DNA from 2 places in the Pseudomonas sp. GW822-FHT03F04 genome. Region 2 is predicted to be linked to the other one. Evidence: riboswitches for the same ligand, from Rfam matches in the RefSeq annotation. Region 2 holds a riboswitch; the other holds the start of a gene.
The links. A riboswitch is a leader RNA that binds a small molecule or an ion and turns the genes downstream of it on or off. The one in region 2 is predicted to bind cobalamin.
Positions count from the first base shown of each region.

Region 1 (10,152 bases), on a different contig from region 2:
TAAAGATCCCGCCGCACGCCTGGAGCGTCAGCGATTTTCGCGATTTGAATCAGTACATGAACGATGTCATTTCAAAAAAGCAGCACTAAGCCGGGCAACAGTACCCTTCAGCCTTGGTCAGTCTTTTTGTCGGTGCCTTTTATGTTTTCAATCAGGTCAACGACATAGTCCTGATTGAAGCCCGCCACGAATGACCAGAACAGCAACTTGGCGTAGGCCGCGTACCCTTCCGCATGTTGGCAAAAAATATCGTTGAAGATTTGCTTCAAACATTTCGGATCGTCGTCCGGAACGATCACCGGAAACAGATCGCCCCTGATAACGCCGGAAAGGAACAAGAGATACAACAGCCCCGCCAGTATCCCGCCGATGAATGAAGGCAGTATCAAAGCGAACCATGACTTGGCGAGGTTTTCGATTTCCGGATCGGTCAGTATCGACAGTCGTCTGTGAAACCCTACGTAGCCCCCGATATTCCCGGCGATACAAACGATAAAGGGCACTTTGTAGTCGGGCAGACTGTAAGTGACGGCAATCGCCAGCAACAACAGGGCTATGAAAATCCAGAATATCCGCTTCCAGATGATGTTGAGGTCGTCCTGACGATTCATGATCAGCTCCCTGATCCTGGCCATGTGTTGGTCTTCATGACGATAGACGAATCCTGTCGCATGCATGAAAGATCAAACCGAAAAATGCCTCGAAGGTCCGCTTCTAAAGCAACACGCACCCTCGCGGCATTTCGGATGCCACCGCTCAGCCCAACCGCATCGACACTTCAATGTCATCGGCAAACGGCACGCTGAGGTAACCGTTCTCCGGCGAGCGCACATGGGCCAGGTATTCCGGGCAGTAATTGGTGTTGTCGGCCACCACCAGCGCGCCAGGTCGCAGGTGTTTTTCAACCAGATGCAACACATCGCCATACAACGCCTTGGCGCCATCGAGCAGCAACAGATCGACCGTTTCCGGCAGGTCGCTCGCCAAGGTCACCAGTGCATCACCTTCGCGGATTTCAATCAGATCACTGACGCCACCCTCAACGAAGTGATACCGCGCCAGTTCGATTTTCGACGGTTCGAATTCGCTGCCGATCAGCGCACCGCCGCCATTGTCCCGCAGCGCCGCTGCCAGGTGCAGGGTCGACAGGCCGAACGAGGTTCCGAACTCAACGATGGCTTTGGCCTGGGTGCTACGGGCCAGCATGTACAGCAGTTTGCCGGTGTCGCGGGAGACAGGCAGCCACAGGTCTTTGAGCATGCCGTAGAGTTCGCGGTACTCGGTTTTGCTGTGCATCAGGCGTTCACGTTCTTCATTGGACACGGTGTTCAGGAGCGGACTGGTGGCGGCGCTGGCCTGGGTGTAGAGGCGTTCGATCAGAGTTGCCAGGGGTTCAGTGGTCAAGGTTGTCATGGTGGTTTTCCGTCAGTTGAGGGCTAAAATGCGAATGATTCGTCGCGTTTAAATGATGCGAGCGAATGGCCCGATTCGCTATTCGCATTCCCTCTACACGCCTGAGCCGACCATGACCGACCGTCAGACTGCCCGTATTTCCTCACGCAAACAGCCGCAACAGGCCCGCTCCGCCGAGTTGGTTTCCGCGATTCTGCAGGCGGCTATTCAGGTTTTGGCCAAAGAAGGTGCGGCCCGATTCACCACGGCGCGGGTTGCGGAGAAGGCTGGCGTGAGCGTGGGCTCGCTGTATCAGTACTTCCCGAACAAGGCGGCGATTCTGTTTCGGTTGCAGAGTGATGAGTGGTTGCAAACCACGGAGATGCTGCAGCGGATTCTGCAAAATCGGGAAGCATCGCCACTGGATCGTCTGCGCACGCTGGTGCATGCGTTTATCCGTTCGGAGTGTGAAGAGGCGCAGATGCGTGGTGCGTTGAGCGATGCGGCACCGCTTTATCGCGATGCGCCGGAAGCCCATGAAGTACGGGCGGCGGGCAAGCGAACCTTTGAGGCGTTCATGGTTGAATTGCTGCCCGAGGCGAGCGAATCCACTCGCACACTGGCCTGCGATCTGATCCTGGCCACACTCAGTTCGGTGGGGAAGGATTTCTCACTCAGCCCGCGTACTGACGACGAAATCACCGCGCGTGCGGAGGCGATGGCCGACATGTTTCGTGCTTATGTGGTTTCGCTCGATGACAGGTAAAGCTGTCGATACGCCATCACCAGTTGTTCCTGGTTGAACGCCAGATTGCGGCCGCTGGGATTCGGCAGAACCCACACTGCCGCACCGCCAAACGGGGTGTTTTGCAGCCCCCATTCAATCGACTTTTTCCCGGACAACCCGGCATAGGCAGCCTTGCCGAGAAACGCCACGAAGCGCGGCGAATACCGGGCGATCTTGCGTTCGAAATTCGCAGCGGCGGCGGTGAATTCGTCCGCCGATAACTGATCCGCCCGGACCGTCGGACGCTCGACCACGGCGGTCAACCCGCAATGAAATTGCAGGATCGTACGATCGCTTTCAGGGCTCACCTCGTGCGGTGTGAACCCAGCCAGGTGCAACGTGCGCCAGAAGCGATTGCTTCGTCCGGCGAAGTGATGCCCCTGCTCCGCCGCTAACAGGCCAGGGTTGATCCCGCAGAACACTACGGACAGGCCTTCGGTCAGGATGTCTTCAAGCATCAACTTTTCCCCTTTATTTCAGATACTCCAATCTGTACGACTGCGTGTTTTGATATTGACCGTTCAAAACAGTCATACCCCATTCCTTCAAGCTACAAGCCCTTGCGCAAAAACCTACAAATACGTCAGAAAGTGCTGGCTTGTGGGCCAATTCCTTAGGCTTTATCTTTCCCCCGGTCCCTGCTCATCGACAGAATGAAAAGCACATTCAAGACTGATGGGCAGGCCTTGATCAAAACAAAGAAGGCGCGATTGACGGCACCGTCATCGCTCCCTAACCTACCCACATCCCGCCCAAGGCAGTAAGCCGTCCTAACCATCCAGGACGTGCCAAACCCTTGGGCGTTTTTGTTTTCAGGAAGAACGTATGCCCACAGCGGTTCTGGTTGACGGTGCCTACTTCATCAAGCGATTTCGAAGGATAGAACCTCACAACGCATTCAATGCCGAACGCGCTGCCGATCTGGTACACCGATGGGCAACAGCTCACCTGATGTCCAGAGCCTTCTCTGGTCAAAGTGGCCTGCCTTCAGGGCCGCAGCAACGTCCCAGAAAAGAGCTTTATAGAATATTTTTCTACGACTGCCCTCCATTGGACACAAAGCAGCACAACCCCATAACGAAAAAATTCGTGGACTTCTCCAAATCCAAAGAAGCGGTTTTTCGTAGAGAGCTACATATTCGGTTGCGAAGCAAACGCAAACTGGCCCTGCGGCTGGGACATCTATCGAAAGATGTGAAATGGACAATCAAACCCTCAAGAATCGCCGAGCTGCTCAAAGGCAAAATTCAGATATCCGACCTGACAGAAACCGACGTCAGCATAGACACCCGACAAAAGGGGGTTGATATGAGAATCGGCGTCGATGTCGCATCACTTTCGTTCAAGCAACAAGTCGATCAGATCGTCCTCATTGCGGGTGATGCAGACTTTGTACCGGCGGCGAAGATGGCTCGCCGCGAAGGCGTTGATTTCATACTTGATCCGATGTGGCAGAACATTCCTGATGGGTTGATGGAGCACATCGATGGATTACGCTCCACATGCCCGAAGCCGAAGCTTCGACCCGCATCCAATGACAACAGTATCGATCTGGGTTCAAACCCATGATCCGCCCGGCAACTGGCCCACGGAATAACCTCAAAACTGTAACTGTTAACCGCGCAGATCATGAGCGAAATTAAGGCCATTTCCCGCCCTCATGAAGTGAGCGAAAACCTTGGAACTGACCCTCACCACCCTCCTCGTCACCTTCGCCGGCGTGTTCCTGATCTGCTTCATGAAGGGCGCGTTCGGCGGTGGTTTCGCGATTGTCGGGATTCCGTTGCTGTCGTTGGTGATGGACCCGATCACGGCTGGCGGGCTGTTGGCGCCGCTGTTTGTCGCCATGGACTTGTTCAGTCTGCGCTACTGGAAGCCTTCAACCTGGTCAAAACCGGATCTGCGCCTGCTGGTACCAGGACTGGTCGTCGGCATAGGCCTGGGTTATCTGCTTTTTCGGGTGCTGGATCACCGAGCGATCGCCATCGTAATGGCGGTGGTCACCCTGCTGTTTGTCGGTTTGTGGTTCAAGGCGGGTGGAGAAGTCCGCGTGAAGCCGCGCTCATCGCCCAAAGCGCTGGCCGCCGGCCTTACATCGGGCATCACGACCATGGTCGCGCACTCCGGCGGGCCGCCGCTGGCAATCTATCTGTTGCCGCTGGGCCTGAGCAAACAGATGTATGCCGGAACCACCAGCCTGTTTTTCACGGTCGGCAATCTGCTTAAAGCCGTACCCTGGCTGCTGCTGGCCAAACCCAGCGGCAACGTCCTGACGCTGATGTTCGTCAGCCTGCTCGCAGTACCCAGCGGGGTCTGGCTGGGCTGGCGGCTGCACGCCAGACTGGATCAGCGCCAGATGTACCGCGCCTGTTATGGCCTGCTGGTAGTCACGGCGCTGAAACTGTTGTGGGATGGTGTCGAGGGATACATGGCCTGAGTGAATTCCCAGGCCAGACCCGGCTTACTTGAACACCGGCACGGCAGCCGACCCGTCCGACTGTTTGAGATACTCACGCAACCGCCCACCGATTTCCGCAATCTTCGCCTCACCCTCTCGCAAGGCTTGCGGGTTGGTGTGCACGGAGTAGTTTCCCAGCGCCAGGTCATAGGGATGTGGTTGCGCCGAGCCGATCACGAACACCGTGCCTTCGCGCATGGCCTTTAGCGTCACGGCGCCGTTGCCAGGTTCGAAGACCGCCATTTCACCCGCGCTGACCAGATCCGGCGCCGCCAGTAATCCACGGCTGACACTCAGCCATAACGACTCGTGACCTTCGGGTGGGGTGTACGTCCAGGATTCCCCGGCACCCAGCGTGACCAACAAGTAATTCATTCCCGCAGGCGCTCTAACCGGGCTCTGGACACCTTGGTGCAAGCCGAGAATCACCCGCGCCGGCCCCACTTCAGGCATCGCGCCGGACTCAAGGTATTGGCTGTCGACACTGGCGTTTTCCAGCTCTGGAGGCAGCGCCACCCACAGTTGAAAGCCCTGAACCCGCTCCGAAGTACCCACCGACATTTCCTTGCCGTGCCAGACACCGCCGCCCGCCCGCATCCACTCGACACCGCCGTAATCAATCATGCCCTTGCCCGACTCGGCGTCCTCGAAACGCAAGTTGCCTTCGGTAATCACCGTGACGGTGGCGATCCCCGAATGCGGATGCATCGGCATGCCGTGAATGAACGAGGCCTCGCCTTCAAACAGATCGAGAAACACAAACGGCTTGATCAGATGCCCCAGATCCGAAGGGCTCATCAGTCGCACGATCGCGCCATGCCCACTGCCGCTGGTGCGATAACGGATTGCTCGGAGGGTATGGGTCTCACGGGTATAGCCAGAAAGTTGCTGCTGAACGGTCATGATGATTACTCGGTTCTGTCGCGGGGTACGGCCAACAAAAAATGCTGAAACGCGGTGAAGGAACCTGTCCTTCACCGCGCTCGGGTATCAACCGCGACGAGCGTCGAGGCTGAAGCGGCCGGCGCCGAAGGCCACGACCTGCAACAGGCCACCGGCCATGGCGATGTTCTTGAAGAAGTGGATGAACTGGTTCTGGTCAGCCAGTGCACTGTGGAAGGCCAGTGCGGTGAACACGCTGAACGCAGCCAGCACAGCGGCGACGGTGCGGGTGCGGTATCCGGCGATCAGCGCCAGGCCACCACCGACTTCAACGATGATCGCCACTGCCAGTGCCACTTGTGGAAGCGGCAGGCCCACCGAGCCGATGTAACCGATCATCATGGCCGGAGCGGCCAGTTTGGAAAAACCGGAGAGAATGAAAATCACGCTGAGCAATACGCGGCCAATCAAGGCAGCCGAAGCTTGTTTGGTGTCGGAAGCGTTCTGTTCAGAAGCCTGTGTTTGAGCGATGTTTGCAGAAGTAGCCATGGGAGTATTTCCTTCAATGGGGTCCGGTTCGACTTGAACCGTCCGGATGAAGAAATGTTGCGCCTCGGCAGCTCATCTGAATAGCCGACTAATTTAGATCATTACGTTCGATAAAATAGGTAAGCTGCATATTCCACGGTAACGCGCCCATGGCGACTCAAGGACACAGGCATGATCTCCGATCCAGGCACACCGACACTCGATCAACTGCGTGTATTCCTGACTGTCGTCGAAGTCGGCAGTTTTGCAGCCGCTGCGCGCAAGCTTCACCGGGCGACGTCGGTGATCAGCTACTCGATCGCCAACCTTGAGATGCAATTGGGCGTCACCCTGTTTGATCGCGAAACCACCCGCAAACCGCAACTGACCGACGCCGGCCGCACCGTGCTGGCCGAAGCCCGGACCATCGCCAACGGCGTGCACGGTTTGCGAGCCAAGGTCAAAGGCCTGCTGCAGGGGCTGGAGGCCGAAGTGCACGTGGTGCTCGACGTGATGTTGCCCGCCGAGCGCGTGGTGGATGCGCTGAAATCCTTTCGGGAAGAATTCCCCACCGTGGCCCTGCACCTGCACATGGAAGCACTCGGCGCCGTGACTGAACGGGTGATCAATCGCGGCGCGGTGGTCGGCGTCAGCGGGCCCATGAACGACGGCATCAACGGTATCGAAAGAATCGGCATCGGCAGCGTCGAGCTGATTCCGGTGGCGGCACCGAATCATCCGCTGGCTTCGGGCGAAGCCAACGTTCCCGGTGCCGGACGTGAGCATACGCAACTGGTGCTGTCCGATCGCTCACGCCTGACCAAGGACAGGGAGTTCGCCGTGCTGAGCAACCGCACCTGGCGCCTGGCGGACCTGGGTGCCAAACACATGTTGCTGCGCGAGGGCATCGGCTGGGGGAATATGCCGAAGCCGATGATTCAGGAGGATCTGGACAGCGGCCGACTGGTACAGCTGGATTTGTCGGAGTACGCCAGCGGGCAATACACCTTCGACGCGATCTACCGTACCGATGTGCCACCGGGCCCGGCGGCGCGGTGGTTGATCGAGCGCTTCGTTCAGCAGAACACGCACGAGGCTTGACCCGGAAAGTTGACGAGCGGTCATCCGAATGTTCAGATGCCGCCCTGTTTCAGGTGTCCCATGCCGCCGTGCATGGGGTGAAACGGGAAACCGGTACGTTCTTTTCGAACAAGTCCGGTGCTGCCCCCGCAACGGTAGGCGCGTGATGCTTTCGACACACCACTGTGGCCAGACGGCCATGGGAAGGTGAAAGCGTCCATACGCGCGAGCCCGGAGACCGGCCTGAAATTCTGTTTGGCAAACTCCTGCGGTGGGCGGGCATGGGCCGGTGTCGGCGTGTGCGCGATGCCTTCTCCTGCATGCTCTTCTGCGAAGATCCTTTCGAGAAGACAATGATTCGACCTTTCAACACTCCGGCTCCATCCCTGTTGCTTGGCTGTCTGTTCAGCCCCCTGTTGCTGGCGGACGACGCGCCGCTCGAACTCACTCAGCAAATCGTTTCCGCGCCGTCCGTGGAGTCCACGACCGTGGCCGACATGGCGCAGTTCGGCAGCAAGGTCGAGATCGTCACCCGCGAGCAGATCGAACGTGCCGGCCCCAGCGCCGATGTCACCCGCGTGATGCAGATGTTCATTCCCGGCCTGTACGTCGCGCCGAAAAACGGCCCGTTCGACTACGGCACCTATTCCCTGCTGGGCGGGCGCAACGATGACACGCTGATCCTGCTCGACGGCGTGCGTCTGAACAATCGCCTGTACGGCGGCCTGTACCTGGACACCCTGCCGGCCAACGCCATCGAACGCATCGAAGTGCTCAAGGGCGGGCAGAGCCTGCTGTTCGGCACTCAGGCCGTGTCCGGCGTGATCAACATCGTCACCCGCAGCCCGCAAAGCCGCAAAGCCTCCGGCGAAGTGAACATGGGCGTGGATACCTTCGGTGGCACCACCGAGGATGCGCGAGTCGAGAACATCTTCACCAACGGTTTCGGCGATCTGGGCTTGCTGGCCTACGTCAGTCATAACGTTTCGGATGGCTATCAGCCGTTTCGCAATCGCGACATCAAGAACGACAGCAACAAGAAGCGCGCCTACGAAGTCACCACCTTCGGCGGCAAGGCGATTCAGTCCTTTGGCGACGATGCGCGGATGGAATTGTTCTACCAATACGCCGACGCCAACCTCGACTTCGCCCGCCCGGTCGACAACCACAAGACCACCAACGACCGCGTCCAGCAGATCGCCACGGCGACCTTCGAACAGAACATCAACGAGCGCCTGAGCTATTTCGTCAAAGGCCACATCAACGACTGGGACACCCGCTACACGCGCATCAACAACACCGCCAATGGCGGCACCAGAACCATCAATCACAACGACTACTGGGGCTTCACCGACTGGGGCGTGCAGGCCGAAGGCAAAGCCGAATTGCCCGGCGGCCATGTGCTGGTGTTCGGGACGGACAACCAGTGGTTCAAAGGCCAGGACGATGTGCTGATCATCGACAATGACAAGGCCGAAGCCCACGCGCTGTACACCCAGTTGCGCCCGCAGATCGACGCCCTGCCCGACTGGCATCCGAGCATCGGCATTCGTCACGAAGCCATGAGCGGCGGCGACAGCGCCACGGTCGGCATGCTCACTTCGCTGTACGACCTCAATGAACACTGGGCACTGCGCGGCCAGTACGGCACTGCCTACAAACTGCCGAACGCCGAGCAGTTGTTCGTCAACGAACCGGGCGACGAGTTGGGCAACCGCAACCTGAAACCGGAGAAAAGCCGTAACGCCGAACTGGGTCTCGACTACAAAGGCCTGCTGCTCGATCGCGAATTCAGCGCCAGCGCCACCCTGTTCAAACGCAAGATCGACGACCTGATCACCCTCGACGACATCCAATGGGTCAACGGCCAGGGGCGGATCCAGATGCGCGGTTTCGAGGCGGACGCGAAACTGGCGCTCAACGAGCAATGGAGCCTGCAAGCGGACATGACTCGCAACCTCACCGAATCGCGCGCCGGGGTGACGCTGAACGATGTGCCGAGCTTCTTCGCCCGCTCGCGCATCGGTTACGAGTCGGTTGACCGGATGTGGGGGGCCGGCGGTGCGATCCGCTACATTCGCGATGTGATCAGCTCGAAACAGGTCGAGTACGGCCATTACTCCGTGGTGGACGCCGACGCTTATCGCTACCTGGACGGCGCGCACCAGCACCGGTTGAGCCTGCTGGTGGAAAACCTGTTCGACCGCGATTACGTCACCAGCCGCTCGAACAACGTCGACAACCTCGGACGGCCGTTCACCTCCGAAGTGCGCTACACGTACCGTTTCTGATGGCTGAAATCAAAACCATCGACGGCGTCGACACGCACCCGGACTGGTCGCATGTTCCCGCCCATGCCCGCCACGTGTTCCTCTGCACCGGCCCGCGCTGCACCCAGCGCGGCGCCTTGCAGATATGGAAAACCCTGCGTCGGCACTTGCTGGCGCATGACCGCATCGAGACACCGGGCGGGGTTTTGCTGACCCGCACGCACTGTCAGTTCCCGTGCAACCTGGGGCCGGTCATGACGGTGTATCCGGAGACCTGCTGGTATGGCGTACGCAGCCACGCGGATGCGCAACGGCTGGTCGAAGTGCACCTGGTGGGCGGCGAAGTGGTCGAGGATCTGTTGATCAAGGAGCGCTCGTGAGAACGCTGTGCCTTCTGGCGGGTGCCCTGCTCTGCGCTTCTCCGGTTCTGGCAGATGACTACCGCAATTGTGGCGAGACCTGGCACCTGCCGGCATCACCACCGTCGCGGATTGTCGCCCTCAATCAGCATGCGGCCGATCTCGTGTTGGCGTTGGGCGCCGGCCCGGCGCTGGCCGGCGTCGCCTATCTGGATGACACCGGTGCGCCGCAATCCGAGTACTTCGGCGTGCCGGTGATTTCGCCCCGCTATCCATCGAGCGAAGTGCTGTACGCGCAGAAACCGGATCTGGTGGTCGGCGGCTTCGCCACGGCGTTTGGCAACGGCGTCACGTCACGCAGCGGACTGGGGCGCAACGGCGTGGCTTCGTATTTGC
Region 1 is NZ_JBXANF010000014.1:11,446-21,597, forward strand. It holds gene AC1RMX_RS26990 (c-type cytochrome) at 1-89, shown strand, start outside; gene AC1RMX_RS26995 (hypothetical protein) at 108-611, opposite strand; gene AC1RMX_RS27000 (O-methyltransferase) at 757-1,413, opposite strand; gene AC1RMX_RS27005 (TetR/AcrR family transcriptional regulator) at 1,526-2,158, shown strand; gene mug (G/U mismatch-specific DNA glycosylase) at 2,131-2,637, opposite strand; gene AC1RMX_RS27015 (NYN domain-containing protein) at 3,005-3,748, shown strand; gene AC1RMX_RS27020 (sulfite exporter TauE/SafE family protein) at 3,858-4,616, shown strand; gene AC1RMX_RS27025 (pirin family protein) at 4,641-5,540, opposite strand; gene AC1RMX_RS27030 (DoxX family protein) at 5,628-6,068, opposite strand; gene AC1RMX_RS27035 (LysR family transcriptional regulator) at 6,240-7,148, shown strand; cobalamin riboswitch at 7,183-7,388, shown strand; gene AC1RMX_RS27040 (TonB-dependent receptor plug domain-containing protein) at 7,481-9,418, shown strand; gene AC1RMX_RS27045 ((2Fe-2S) ferredoxin domain-containing protein) at 9,418-9,777, shown strand; gene AC1RMX_RS27050 (ABC transporter substrate-binding protein) at 9,774-10,152, shown strand, end outside.
Region 1: another riboswitch for cobalamin. It lies ahead of AC1RMX_RS27040 (TonB-dependent receptor plug domain-containing protein); the one in region 2 lies ahead of cobO (cob(I)yrinic acid a,c-diamide adenosyltransferase).

Region 2 (10,152 bases):
TGTCAGTGGCGAGTTTTTCAGCCAGGCGACTTTTGCCGGAGCGGGCGCCGCCGAGGATCAGTTGGAGCATAGGGACATTCCACAGAGTTCACGTAACAGCCCGGTATCCAGATGCTTCTCCACCAGATCCGCCAACCGCTCGATGTCGCGTTCGCGCAGGCCGTGGTAATCCACTTCCTGCACATCGTTCAGACCGGCCCAGCGCAACAGCGCCGCACTGGCCGCCGGCGATTCGAACAGGCCATGCAGGTAGGTGCCGAGAATCTGTCCATCGAGACTTTGCGCACCATCACAGCGGCCGTCATCCAGATGCACAGCGGCGTTTTCCAGCGCAGCTCCCGTGGTCACGCCGGCATGAATTTCATAACCGCTAACCTCGGCATCTTCCAGCGCCAGACGCCCGCGCACATTGCGCAATTGCTTCTCGGCTTCGAGCTGCGTTTCAAACGCCAGCAAGCCCAGACCGGCGCTGGAACCCGGCGCGCCTTCAAGGCCCAACGGATCATGGACCTGCTCCCCGAGCATTTGCAGACCGCCGCAGATTCCCAGCAGCTTGCCGCCGTAACGCAGATGTCGGCTGATGGCGGTTTCCCAGCCATTGGTGCGCAGATACGCAAGGTCGCTGCGCACGCTTTTCGAGCCCGGCAGGATGATCAGATCGGCCGGCGGAATCGCTTGCCCCGGGCCGATGAATTGCAGATCCACTTGCGGATGCAGTCGCAGAGGATCGAAATCGGTGTGGTTGCTGATGCGCGGCAGCACCGGCACCACCACTTTCAAGACTTGCTCGGCCTTGTCGGTCTGGCGCTGATCGATGCCGTCCTCGGCCTCCAGATGCAGGTCCATCACGTACGGCAGCACGCCCACCACCGGCTTGCCGGTGCGTTGTTCCAGCCAGTCGAGGCCCGGTTGCAGCAAGGCGATGTCACCGCGAAAACGGTTGATGATGAAGCCTTTGACTCGCGCCTGCTCACTCGGCGACAGCAGCTCCAGCGTGCCGACCAGATGGGCAAACACGCCGCCACGGTTAATGTCGGCAATCAACAAAACCGGGCAATCCACCGCTTCGGCGAAACCCATGTTGGCGATGTCGCCGGCGCGCAGATTGATCTCTGCCGGCGAGCCCGCGCCTTCGACCATCACCAACGGATAAGCAGTGCTCAAGCGCTCGTGAGAGGCGAGCACGGCCTGCATGGCGATGGCTTTGTAGTCGTGATAGGCGACAGCGTTCATGCTGGTAACCGCGCGACCGTGGATGATGACCTGGGCGCCAGTGTCACTATTCGGCTTGAGCAGCACGGGATTCATGTCGGTGTGTGGCTCAAGGTGCGCGGCTTGCGCCTGTACCGCTTGTGCCCGGCCGATCTCGCCGCCGTCAGCAGTCACCGCGCTGTTGAGCGCCATGTTCTGCGGTTTGAATGGCACCACGGCAACGCCCTGGCGGGTTGCCCAGCGGCACAGCGCCGTCACCAGCGTGCTTTTGCCGGCGTCGGAGGTGGTGCCCTGCACCATTAATGTGGTCATGCTGGTTGATTTTCCATAGAGCGGTCCAGGGCGAAGGCTTGCAGGGCTTGCTCAAGGCGCACTTCATCGGCGGCGTTGGCGGGCAGGCCGAAACGCAGGCTGCTGTTGTGCGCGAAGAGGCGCAGGAGAATGCCCCGGCGGGCCATGAACTCGTGCAGCGCGGCAGCGTGTTCGGTGATCAGCCACTGAAACAGCGCGCAACCACCCTGAGGTTTGAAGCCGTAGCGTTCGAGCAGCGCAGCCAGCCGTTCACTGACCTCGTCACTGCGGATCCGCTGGCGGGTATGACCTTCGGTGTCTTGCAGGCAGGTTTGACCCAACACGCGGGTCGGCCCGCTGACGGCCCAGGGCCCGACCTGCTCGGCCAGCAACCGGAGCAACTTGCGCTCGGCCAGCACAAACCCAAGCCGCACACCGGCCAGACCGAAAAACTTGCCGAACGAACGCAACACGATCAGACCAACCTGATGTGCATGCGGAGCCAGGCTCAACTGCGGCGTGTTGTCCATGAACGCTTCGTCGACCACCAGCCAGCCACCGCGCTGGGCCAGCCGCGCATGCCAGTCGAGCAAGCGCGCCGGGGTCAGGCTCAGGCCCGTAGGATTGTTCGGATTGACCACCACCAACACATCGAGGCTGTCGAGGAAGAAATCGACTTCCTGCTCCAGCACTTCGCGCACGATGTAACCACTGCGCCGCCAGGCTTCGGCATGCTCGGCATAACACGGCGACAACACGCCGACCTTGCCGGCCCGGCGCAAACGCGGCAGCAACTGAATGGCCATCTGCGAACCGGCCACCGGCAACACTTGCGCGGCACCGTAGTAGTCGCACGCCGCCTGCTCCAGGCCGTCATCGGTTTCCGGCAAGCGCGCCCACGCCCGCAGCGGAATGTCCGGAACCGGAAACGGCCATGGCGCGAGGCCAGTGGACAAGTCGAGCCAGTCTTCTTCAGCGATGCCGTATTCGAGCGCCGCCCTGCGCAGCCGGCCACCGTGCTCAAGCATAGAATTCAGCCCCCACGCAGAGAATCAGCAGCCATAACCATACCCCGCGCTGGACCAATTGCCAGCCGCGATCGATGGAATCGGCGTCGGCTGGCGTGCCTTCGCCCAGTTGCGGACGCTCGTGCAGCTCGCCGTGATAGATCGCCGGCCCGCCCAACTCGACGCCCAGCGCACCCGCGCCGGCGGCCATCACTGGACCTGCGTTCGGGCTGTCCCATTTCGGCGCCTGGGTGCGCCAGCATTTCAGCGCCAGTCGGGTCTTGCCCAGCAGCGCGTAGGTCAACGCCACCAGCCGCGCAGGAATGTAGTTGAGGACGTCGTCGATCTTCGCCGCCGCCCAGCCGAAACGCTCGAAACGTTCGTTGCGATAGCCCCACATCGCGTCGAGCGTATTGCTCAGACGATAGAGCACCACGCCCGGCGCACCGGCCACGGCAAACCAGAACAGTGCGGCGAACACTGCATCGCTGCCGTTCTCCAGTACCGATTCAGTGGCGGCGCGGGCGACAGCGGTGCTGTCCAGCTCACTGGTCTGACGGCTGACCAGATAACCCACGCGTTTGCGCGCCTCTTCCAGATCATCGCTGCGCAGGGCCTTGGCCACCGGCTCGACGTGCTCGCCGAGACTGCGCATGCCGAGGGCGCAATACAGCGCGAGAATCTCGACCACCCAGCCCACGTACGGCGCCCAGGACAATGCCGTGGCGAGCAGGGTCAGCGGCAGCACCGCGATCACCCACGCGGTGACGCCATGGCTGCGCCAGCCGCGACCGCCGCTATTGAATCGTTGCTCGATGCGCCCGGCGAAATTGCCGAACGCCACCAGCGGATGCCAGCGTTTCGGTTCACCCAGCAGCGCATCCAGCGCGACCGCGGCGACACTCAACAACGCCACACTCATTGACTCACTCCCCAGAAATTTTCATACAGCAGCTCATTGAGCGGACGCGCCTGCGCCCACCCTTCGAGTACCAGCATCGGCGCCGGATAGAATTCCTTGACCGGTCCCAGACACAGAACCGCCAGCGGCTTGGCCCCGGCCGGCAGTTTCAGCAGATCGGCCAGCGCCTGCGGTTCGAACAGCGACACCCAGCCCATGCCCAGGCCTTCGGCGCGCGCCGCCAGCCACAGGTTCTGGATCGCGCAGGACAATGAGGCCATGTCCATTTCCGGCAGCGTGCGACGGCCGAAAATGTGTCGCTCGCGATCGTCCATCAAGGCTGCGACCAACACTTCCGCACAGTCATTGATGCCTTCGACCTTGAGCTTCATGAACTCGTCGCTGCGCTCGCCGAGGGCTTCGGCGGTGCGTACTCGTTCTTCCTCTACAAGATCCTGGATCTGGCCACGCAAAGCGCGGTCGCTGATACGGATAAAGCGCCACGGCTGCATCAGACCGACGCTCGGCGCCTGATGTGCGGCTTCAAGCAATCGGCGCAGCAATTCAGGCTCGACCGTGCCGCCGCTGAAGTGGCGCATGTCGCGACGTTCGGCGATGGCGCGATAGACCGCTTCGCGCTCGGTTTCAGTGAATGCGTTGTCGGTCATGGCACCAACAGTGCGGCAATCGCCGACGGATTCGACGGGAAGTAAAAGTGCACGTACGAGGCGGTCATCCGCCCTTCCCGATACACCGCTTCGGCACCACGCCCGCCATTGGGGCTGTGGCCACGGGCAATCGGCGTCAGTTCGGTGGTGGTCAGGGAATGGTGATAGGTGTGGCCGCGCAACAGGCCTTCCGGCATGTCGACCTCTTGCAAGGCCAGCGCGGCCAGACGTTTCTGCATCACGGCATCGCCACTCAGCAGGCCGACCAAATCAGCGCGGGTGCCTTCGACATCGGTCAACGAATCCAGCAGATAGAGCATGCCGCCACATTCGGCGAGTAACGGTTTGCCGGCGGCGTGATGCGCGCGGATCGCACGGAGCATGTCGGCGTTTTGCGACAAGGCCACGTGGTGCAATTCCGGATAACCGCCGGGCAGGTACAAGCTGTCGGCCTCAGGCAATTGCGTATCGCGGATCGGCGAGAAGAAACTCAGCTCCGCGCCCATCGCCCGCAACAGATCGAGACTGGCGCCATAGGTGAAGGCAAACGCCTCGTCACGGGCGACGGCAATCCGCACGCCGTCGAGCAGCCTTTCGGTCTTGACGATTTCAGGCGCGGCGAATTCGACGGCCGGTGGCAGCGCTACCTCGCAAGTGCTGGCCAGCGCTTCTGCGGCGGCGTCGAGGCGCACATCGAGGTCATTGAGTTCGCTGGCCTGCACCAGACCAAGATGGCGACTTGGCAGTTCTATCCCGGTTTCCCGGGACAACGCGCCGTACCAGCGCAAACCTTCAGTAAGGCTGCCTTCGAGCAACTGCGCATGGCGCACGGTGCCGACGCGGTTGGCCAGCACGCCGGCGAACGGCAGGTCCGGCTGGTAGCGCGCCAGACCCAGCGCCAAGGCGCCGAAGGTCTGGGCCATGGCCGTGCCATCGATCACGCCGAGTACCGGCACGCCGAAATGCCGCGCCAGGTCGGCGCTCGACGGTGTGCCGTCGAACAAGCCCATCACGCCTTCGATCAGGATCAGATCGGCTTCAGCGGCGGCTTCCCACAACAGACGTCGACTTTCCTGCTCGCCGACCATCCACATGTCCAGTTGATAGACCGGCGCACCGCTGGCGCGCTCGAGGATCATCGGGTCGAGAAAGTCCGGGCCGCATTTGAATACGCGAACCTTGCGCCCCTGATTGCGGTGCAGACGGGCCAGCGCGGCGGTGACGGTGGTCTTGCCCTGGCCGGAGGCCGGCGCGGCGATCAATACCGCCGGGCAGTGACGTGGTTGATTCAAAGTTCGACGCCTTTCTGCGCTTTGATACCGGCCTGGAAGGCGTGTTTGATCATACCCATTTCGGTGACGGTGTCGCCCATCTCGATCATTTCCGGCTTGGCAGCGCGGCCGGTGACGATCACATGCTGCATCGGCGGACGGGCCTGCAGATCGCTGAGCACCTGATCCAGATCGAGGTAACCGTGCTTGAGAGCGATGTTCAGCTCATCGAGCACCACCAGACCGATCGACGGATCACGCAGCAGTTCGCGGGACACTTCCCATGCAGCTTCGGCAGCGGCGATGTCGCGCTGGCGATCCTGGGTTTCCCAGGTGAAACCTTCGCCCATCACATGAAAGCGTACCTGCTCGGGGAAGCGGCGGAAGAACAGCTCCTCCCCGGTGCTGTTGCGGCCCTTGATGAACTGCACCACGCCGCACTGCATGCCGTGGCCCATGGCGCGGGCGAGCATGCCGAACGCCGAGCTGCTTTTGCCTTTGCCATTGCCGGTCAGCACCAGCACCAGGCCGCATTCGTCTGGCGAATTGGCGATGCGCTCGTCGATCACGGCTTTTTTGCGCTGCATGCGCGCCAGGTGGCGCTCGTCGCGTTCGGGGGAATCAGTCATGGGGGAGCTCTCCGTTGAGGCTGGATAACGGCGGGCAGGCACAAGAATAGAAGGCAACAAGCCTGGCATCGCCCACCGTGATGCCGCTGGATGGATCAGGCCGGTCTCCGGGCTCATGAGCGGCCTTGACCTGGCTGCGCGCCTTCCCGCTTTGCAGCAGTGGCATCGGACGCAGCTTTTACTCATTTACCGTTGCGGGGGCAGCGCCGGGATCGTGATGGTTCTTCGCTTGAAGACCATCCTCACCGGCTTCCCTGTTTCACTCTGTCGACAGCGGTCACAGAGCACCTGAAACAAGCCGCGAAGGTTAGAGGGTTGGGGGTGGAGCGTCAAATGAAGAGGCCCCCTGAAAGCGAATAACTGCCGTCGATCAATTATCTGACGCCAATCTTGTGCCACACTGTCAGCAGTGATATCAAAGAGCCATGCTTTTTGAATGCAGAGAGCACATCACAATAACAAGGGAGAGCACCATGCAAGGCATGATCATCAGCAATCCGCGGCTGGAATTCCTGCGCCCGGTGCTGGAACGCTGGTTTGACTGTATCGACCGCTACAACGCCGTGCGCGGCGACAACGACACGCCGTACTGGCATGACGAAAAGGCCAACCTCGGCCTGTTGTCCGCCGCCGCGTGGATGGCCGAACTGGTCACCCTGCGCGACACCGCCACCCGCAAGCAGAACGAGGAAGGCGAGCGCAATGCCCGCGCCGACCTGTTCCTGGCCGGCGCCGAAGATCGCGCCTACATCCAGGCGACACAACGCTGGCCGCGCGTCAACAGCCTGAATCTGACCCAGGCCCTGGCCGATATCACCAGCGACGCCAAGCGCATCAGCTACGCCAGCGATCTCAAGCTCGGCTGCCTGTTCGTCGCCCCACAGAAAGCCCAGCACAGCGCCAGCCCCGAGGAACTGCAGGACATGGTCGACGACCTGCAAAAGGAACACACCTGCGCCGTCGCCTGGTATTTCCCCTACGCCTATCGCAAATTGCGCAGCGAGGCCGGCAACTACCACCCCGGCATTGCCGTGCTGTTCAAGGAGGCGCGCGGCTGAGCGGTTGAACCATCGGGCTCGTGCACTTCTCTATGATTAGGAATGCATTCATAGGGAAGATCAGTAATGCGCAAGCCCCACCTCGTTTTCGTCATCGCACTCGCCGGAGGGCTCACCGCCTGTGGTGAATCCTCCAGCCTGCAAGTCTCGGACGGCACCGGCCCGTCCCCCAAACTGCCCGAACCGAACAAGACCCTGATCCCGACGGTGAACATCGCCCCGGCGATCGGCTGGCCGGCTGGCGCAAAACCGACGCCAGCGGCAGGCACTCAGGTGGCGGCGTTTGCCGAGAATCTCGACCACCCGCGCTGGCTCTACGTGCTGCCCAATGGCGATGTGCTGGTGGCGGAAACCAATGCCCCGCCGAAACCGGACGATGGCAACGGGATACGTGGCTGGGTGACGAAGAAAATCATGGGCCGTGCCGGCGCCGGGGTTCCCAGCCCGAATCGCATCACCCTGTTGCGCGACGCTGATCACGATGGCGTGGCCGAAACCCGCACGGTATTTCTACAAAATCTGAATTCTCCGTTCGGTATGACCCTGGTCGGCAACGATCTGTACGTCGCCGACACCGACCGCTTGCTGCGCTTTCACTACGAGCCCGGCGCAACCGAGATCAAGAACCAGCCGATCAAGGTCGTGGATCTGCCGGGCGGCCCGCTCAACCACCACTGGACCAAGAACGTCATCGCCAGCAAGGACGGCAGCAAGCTGTACGTCACAGTCGGCTCGAACAGCAACGTCGGCGAAAACGGCCTGGATCAGGAAGAAGGCCGCGCGGCAATCTGGGAAGTGGACCGTGCGACCGGCAATCACCGGATCTTCGCCTCGGGCATCCGCAATCCCAACGGTCTGGCCTGGGAACCCAAAAGCGGCGCGCTGTGGACAGCAGTGAACGAACGGGACGAGATCGGCAGCGACCTGGTGCCGGACTACATCACCTCGGTCAAGGACGGCGGATTTTATGGCTGGCCGTTCAGCTATTACGGCCAGCATGTCGATGTCCGCGTCGAACCGCAGAACCTGGAGATGGTGGCCAAGGCCATCGCTCCCGACTACGCCGTCGGCCCGCATACCGCCTCACTGGGGCTGACGTTCGCCGAGGGCAACACGTTGCCAGCGCAATTCAAGGAGGGCGCGTTCATCGGCCAGCACGGCTCGTGGAATCGCAAGCCGCACAGTGGCTACAAGGTAATCTTCGTCCCGTTTGCTGCCGGCAAGCCGAGCGGAACGCCAGTGGACGTGCTGACCGGCTTCCTCGACAAGGACGAGAACGCTTTGGGGCGACCGGTCGGCGTGGTGATCGACCAGCAAGGTGGGTTGCTGGTGGCGGATGATGTGGGGAACAAGGTGTGGCGAGTTTCGGCGGCTAAATAGCCCGGCCCTGAAACAAAAAAACCTGTGGGAGCCAATGTGCTCCCACAGGTTTTTTATTGTTTCGGATGACTACGGGTTATGCGCCAGATGCTCCGGCTGCAGAACGCGCTTGGCACTCAGGTAGGCCTTCTGCCAATACGCCTTCGACAGACTGTCCAGCTTCACCGTGCCACCGGTGGCCGGTGCGTGAACGAAGCGCCCTTCACCGACGTAAATCCCCGCATGGCTGACCTGAGAGCCGCCATTGGTGGCGAAGAAGATCAGGTCGCCGGTCTGCAAACCCTCCTTGCCGACATTCGGCGCCTGCATGACGATCAACTCGCGCGTCGAGCGCGGCAGGCTGATGCCGGCGGCATCGCGGTAAACGAAACCGATCAGGCCACTGCAATCGAAGCCCGAGTCCGGCGTGTTGCCGCCCCAGCGATAAGGCGTACCCACCAGCCCGAGTGCACGGAACAGCACGTCTTCGGCAGCGGGAGAAAAAGCCTGGGAGGATCCGAACACAATCGGCGCGCGAACCACAGGGGCTGGCGGCGGAGTGCGACTGGCGCAAGCGCTGAGCAGCGCTGCGAAGAACATCAGGGCGAGGCGGGCCGGCATCGTCATAAGCAGAACATCCTGATCTGGCTGCGGCTTTTACTGCCGATTCGACAGAAAACAAAACCGCCTGCGTTGGGACGCAGGCGGTTTGCCATCAATATAGATCAGGATTCTAGCGGCTACGCGGCAAACTTCAAGTAAGACTTTAACTTCACCTTGTAAAGTTTAAGTCTATTGCCCCTGAAGGACCGCTTGTCGCCACGAGCGTGGCGACAAAGGCGTGATTACTTGCGAGCGGTAACCACGGTTGGAGCGTTCGCCAAAGCGCGTTTGGCTTCGATGAAGGTCTTGCTCCAGTAGCTGTCACCCAGGCTGTCGATGCGGACACCGCCACTGCGACGACTGCTGGAGTGAATGAACTGGTTGTCGCCCAGGTAGATCCCGGCGTGGCTTACACGACCGCGACGACCATTGGTGGCGAAAAACAGCAGGTCGCCCGGTTCGAGGTTGCTGCGCGATACCAGCGGAGCATCCACGTTGATCATTTCGCGGGTGGAGCGCGGCAGGTTCATGCCGGCCTCTTCGCGGAACAGATAGCCGATGAAACCGCTGCAATCGAACCCGGCTTCAGAGGTACCGCCGAAACGGTAACGGGTACCGATCAGGGACATGCCGCGTTCAAGAATACTGTCTGCCAGAACCGGAAGCTGATAAGGCTTCTTGCCGTTGAAAGCGGCGAGTTCTTTCTCGGTGTCCAGCTCTTCCTGATAAATAACGGAAGACTGGGCGGTGGCAGAATTTTTAGCCTGTTGCTGCTCTTGATTAACAGGTGAATGAGCAGCGCAACCGAACAACAGGGTGACGAGTGCGAGAGGCACGAGGGGTGCGAAGCGCTTTAGCATGGGCACGACCGTGGCTGATAGTTGTAAAGAAGCCGAGACTATGCCCGCTATCAGCCTCATTTGCAAATTCAATCGATCTTTTTGTGACTTCTCGGTTTCTCGTTTACATCTAAGCGCTTAAGCCTATTTGAATCGAGACGCGGCCTGCGCAGTGCACAGGAAAGCGGATTTTCTGGCGCCTGAAATATGCCGAAACCCGCTGAAAGCCCCGGTTTTACCAGCCCAGGGTTTCTTTCAGGAAGGGAATGGTCAGCTTGCGCTGAGCCTGCAAAGAGGCCTGATCGAGCTGCTCG
Region 2 is NZ_JBXANF010000018.1:22,285-32,436, forward strand. It holds gene cobU (bifunctional adenosylcobinamide kinase/adenosylcobinamide-phosphate guanylyltransferase) at 1-70, opposite strand, end outside; gene AC1RMX_RS29305 (cobyric acid synthase) at 58-1,524, opposite strand; gene cobD (threonine-phosphate decarboxylase CobD) at 1,521-2,531, opposite strand; gene cbiB (adenosylcobinamide-phosphate synthase CbiB) at 2,524-3,432, opposite strand; gene bluB (5,6-dimethylbenzimidazole synthase) at 3,429-4,079, opposite strand; gene AC1RMX_RS29325 (cobyrinic acid a,c-diamide synthase CobB) at 4,076-5,371, opposite strand; gene cobO (cob(I)yrinic acid a,c-diamide adenosyltransferase) at 5,368-5,979, opposite strand; cobalamin riboswitch at 6,061-6,286, opposite strand; gene AC1RMX_RS29335 (hypothetical protein) at 6,453-7,037, shown strand; gene AC1RMX_RS29340 (PQQ-dependent sugar dehydrogenase) at 7,104-8,417, shown strand; gene AC1RMX_RS29345 (C40 family peptidase) at 8,487-9,023, opposite strand; gene AC1RMX_RS29350 (C40 family peptidase) at 9,242-9,859, opposite strand; gene hda (DnaA regulatory inactivator Hda) at 10,074-10,152, opposite strand, start outside.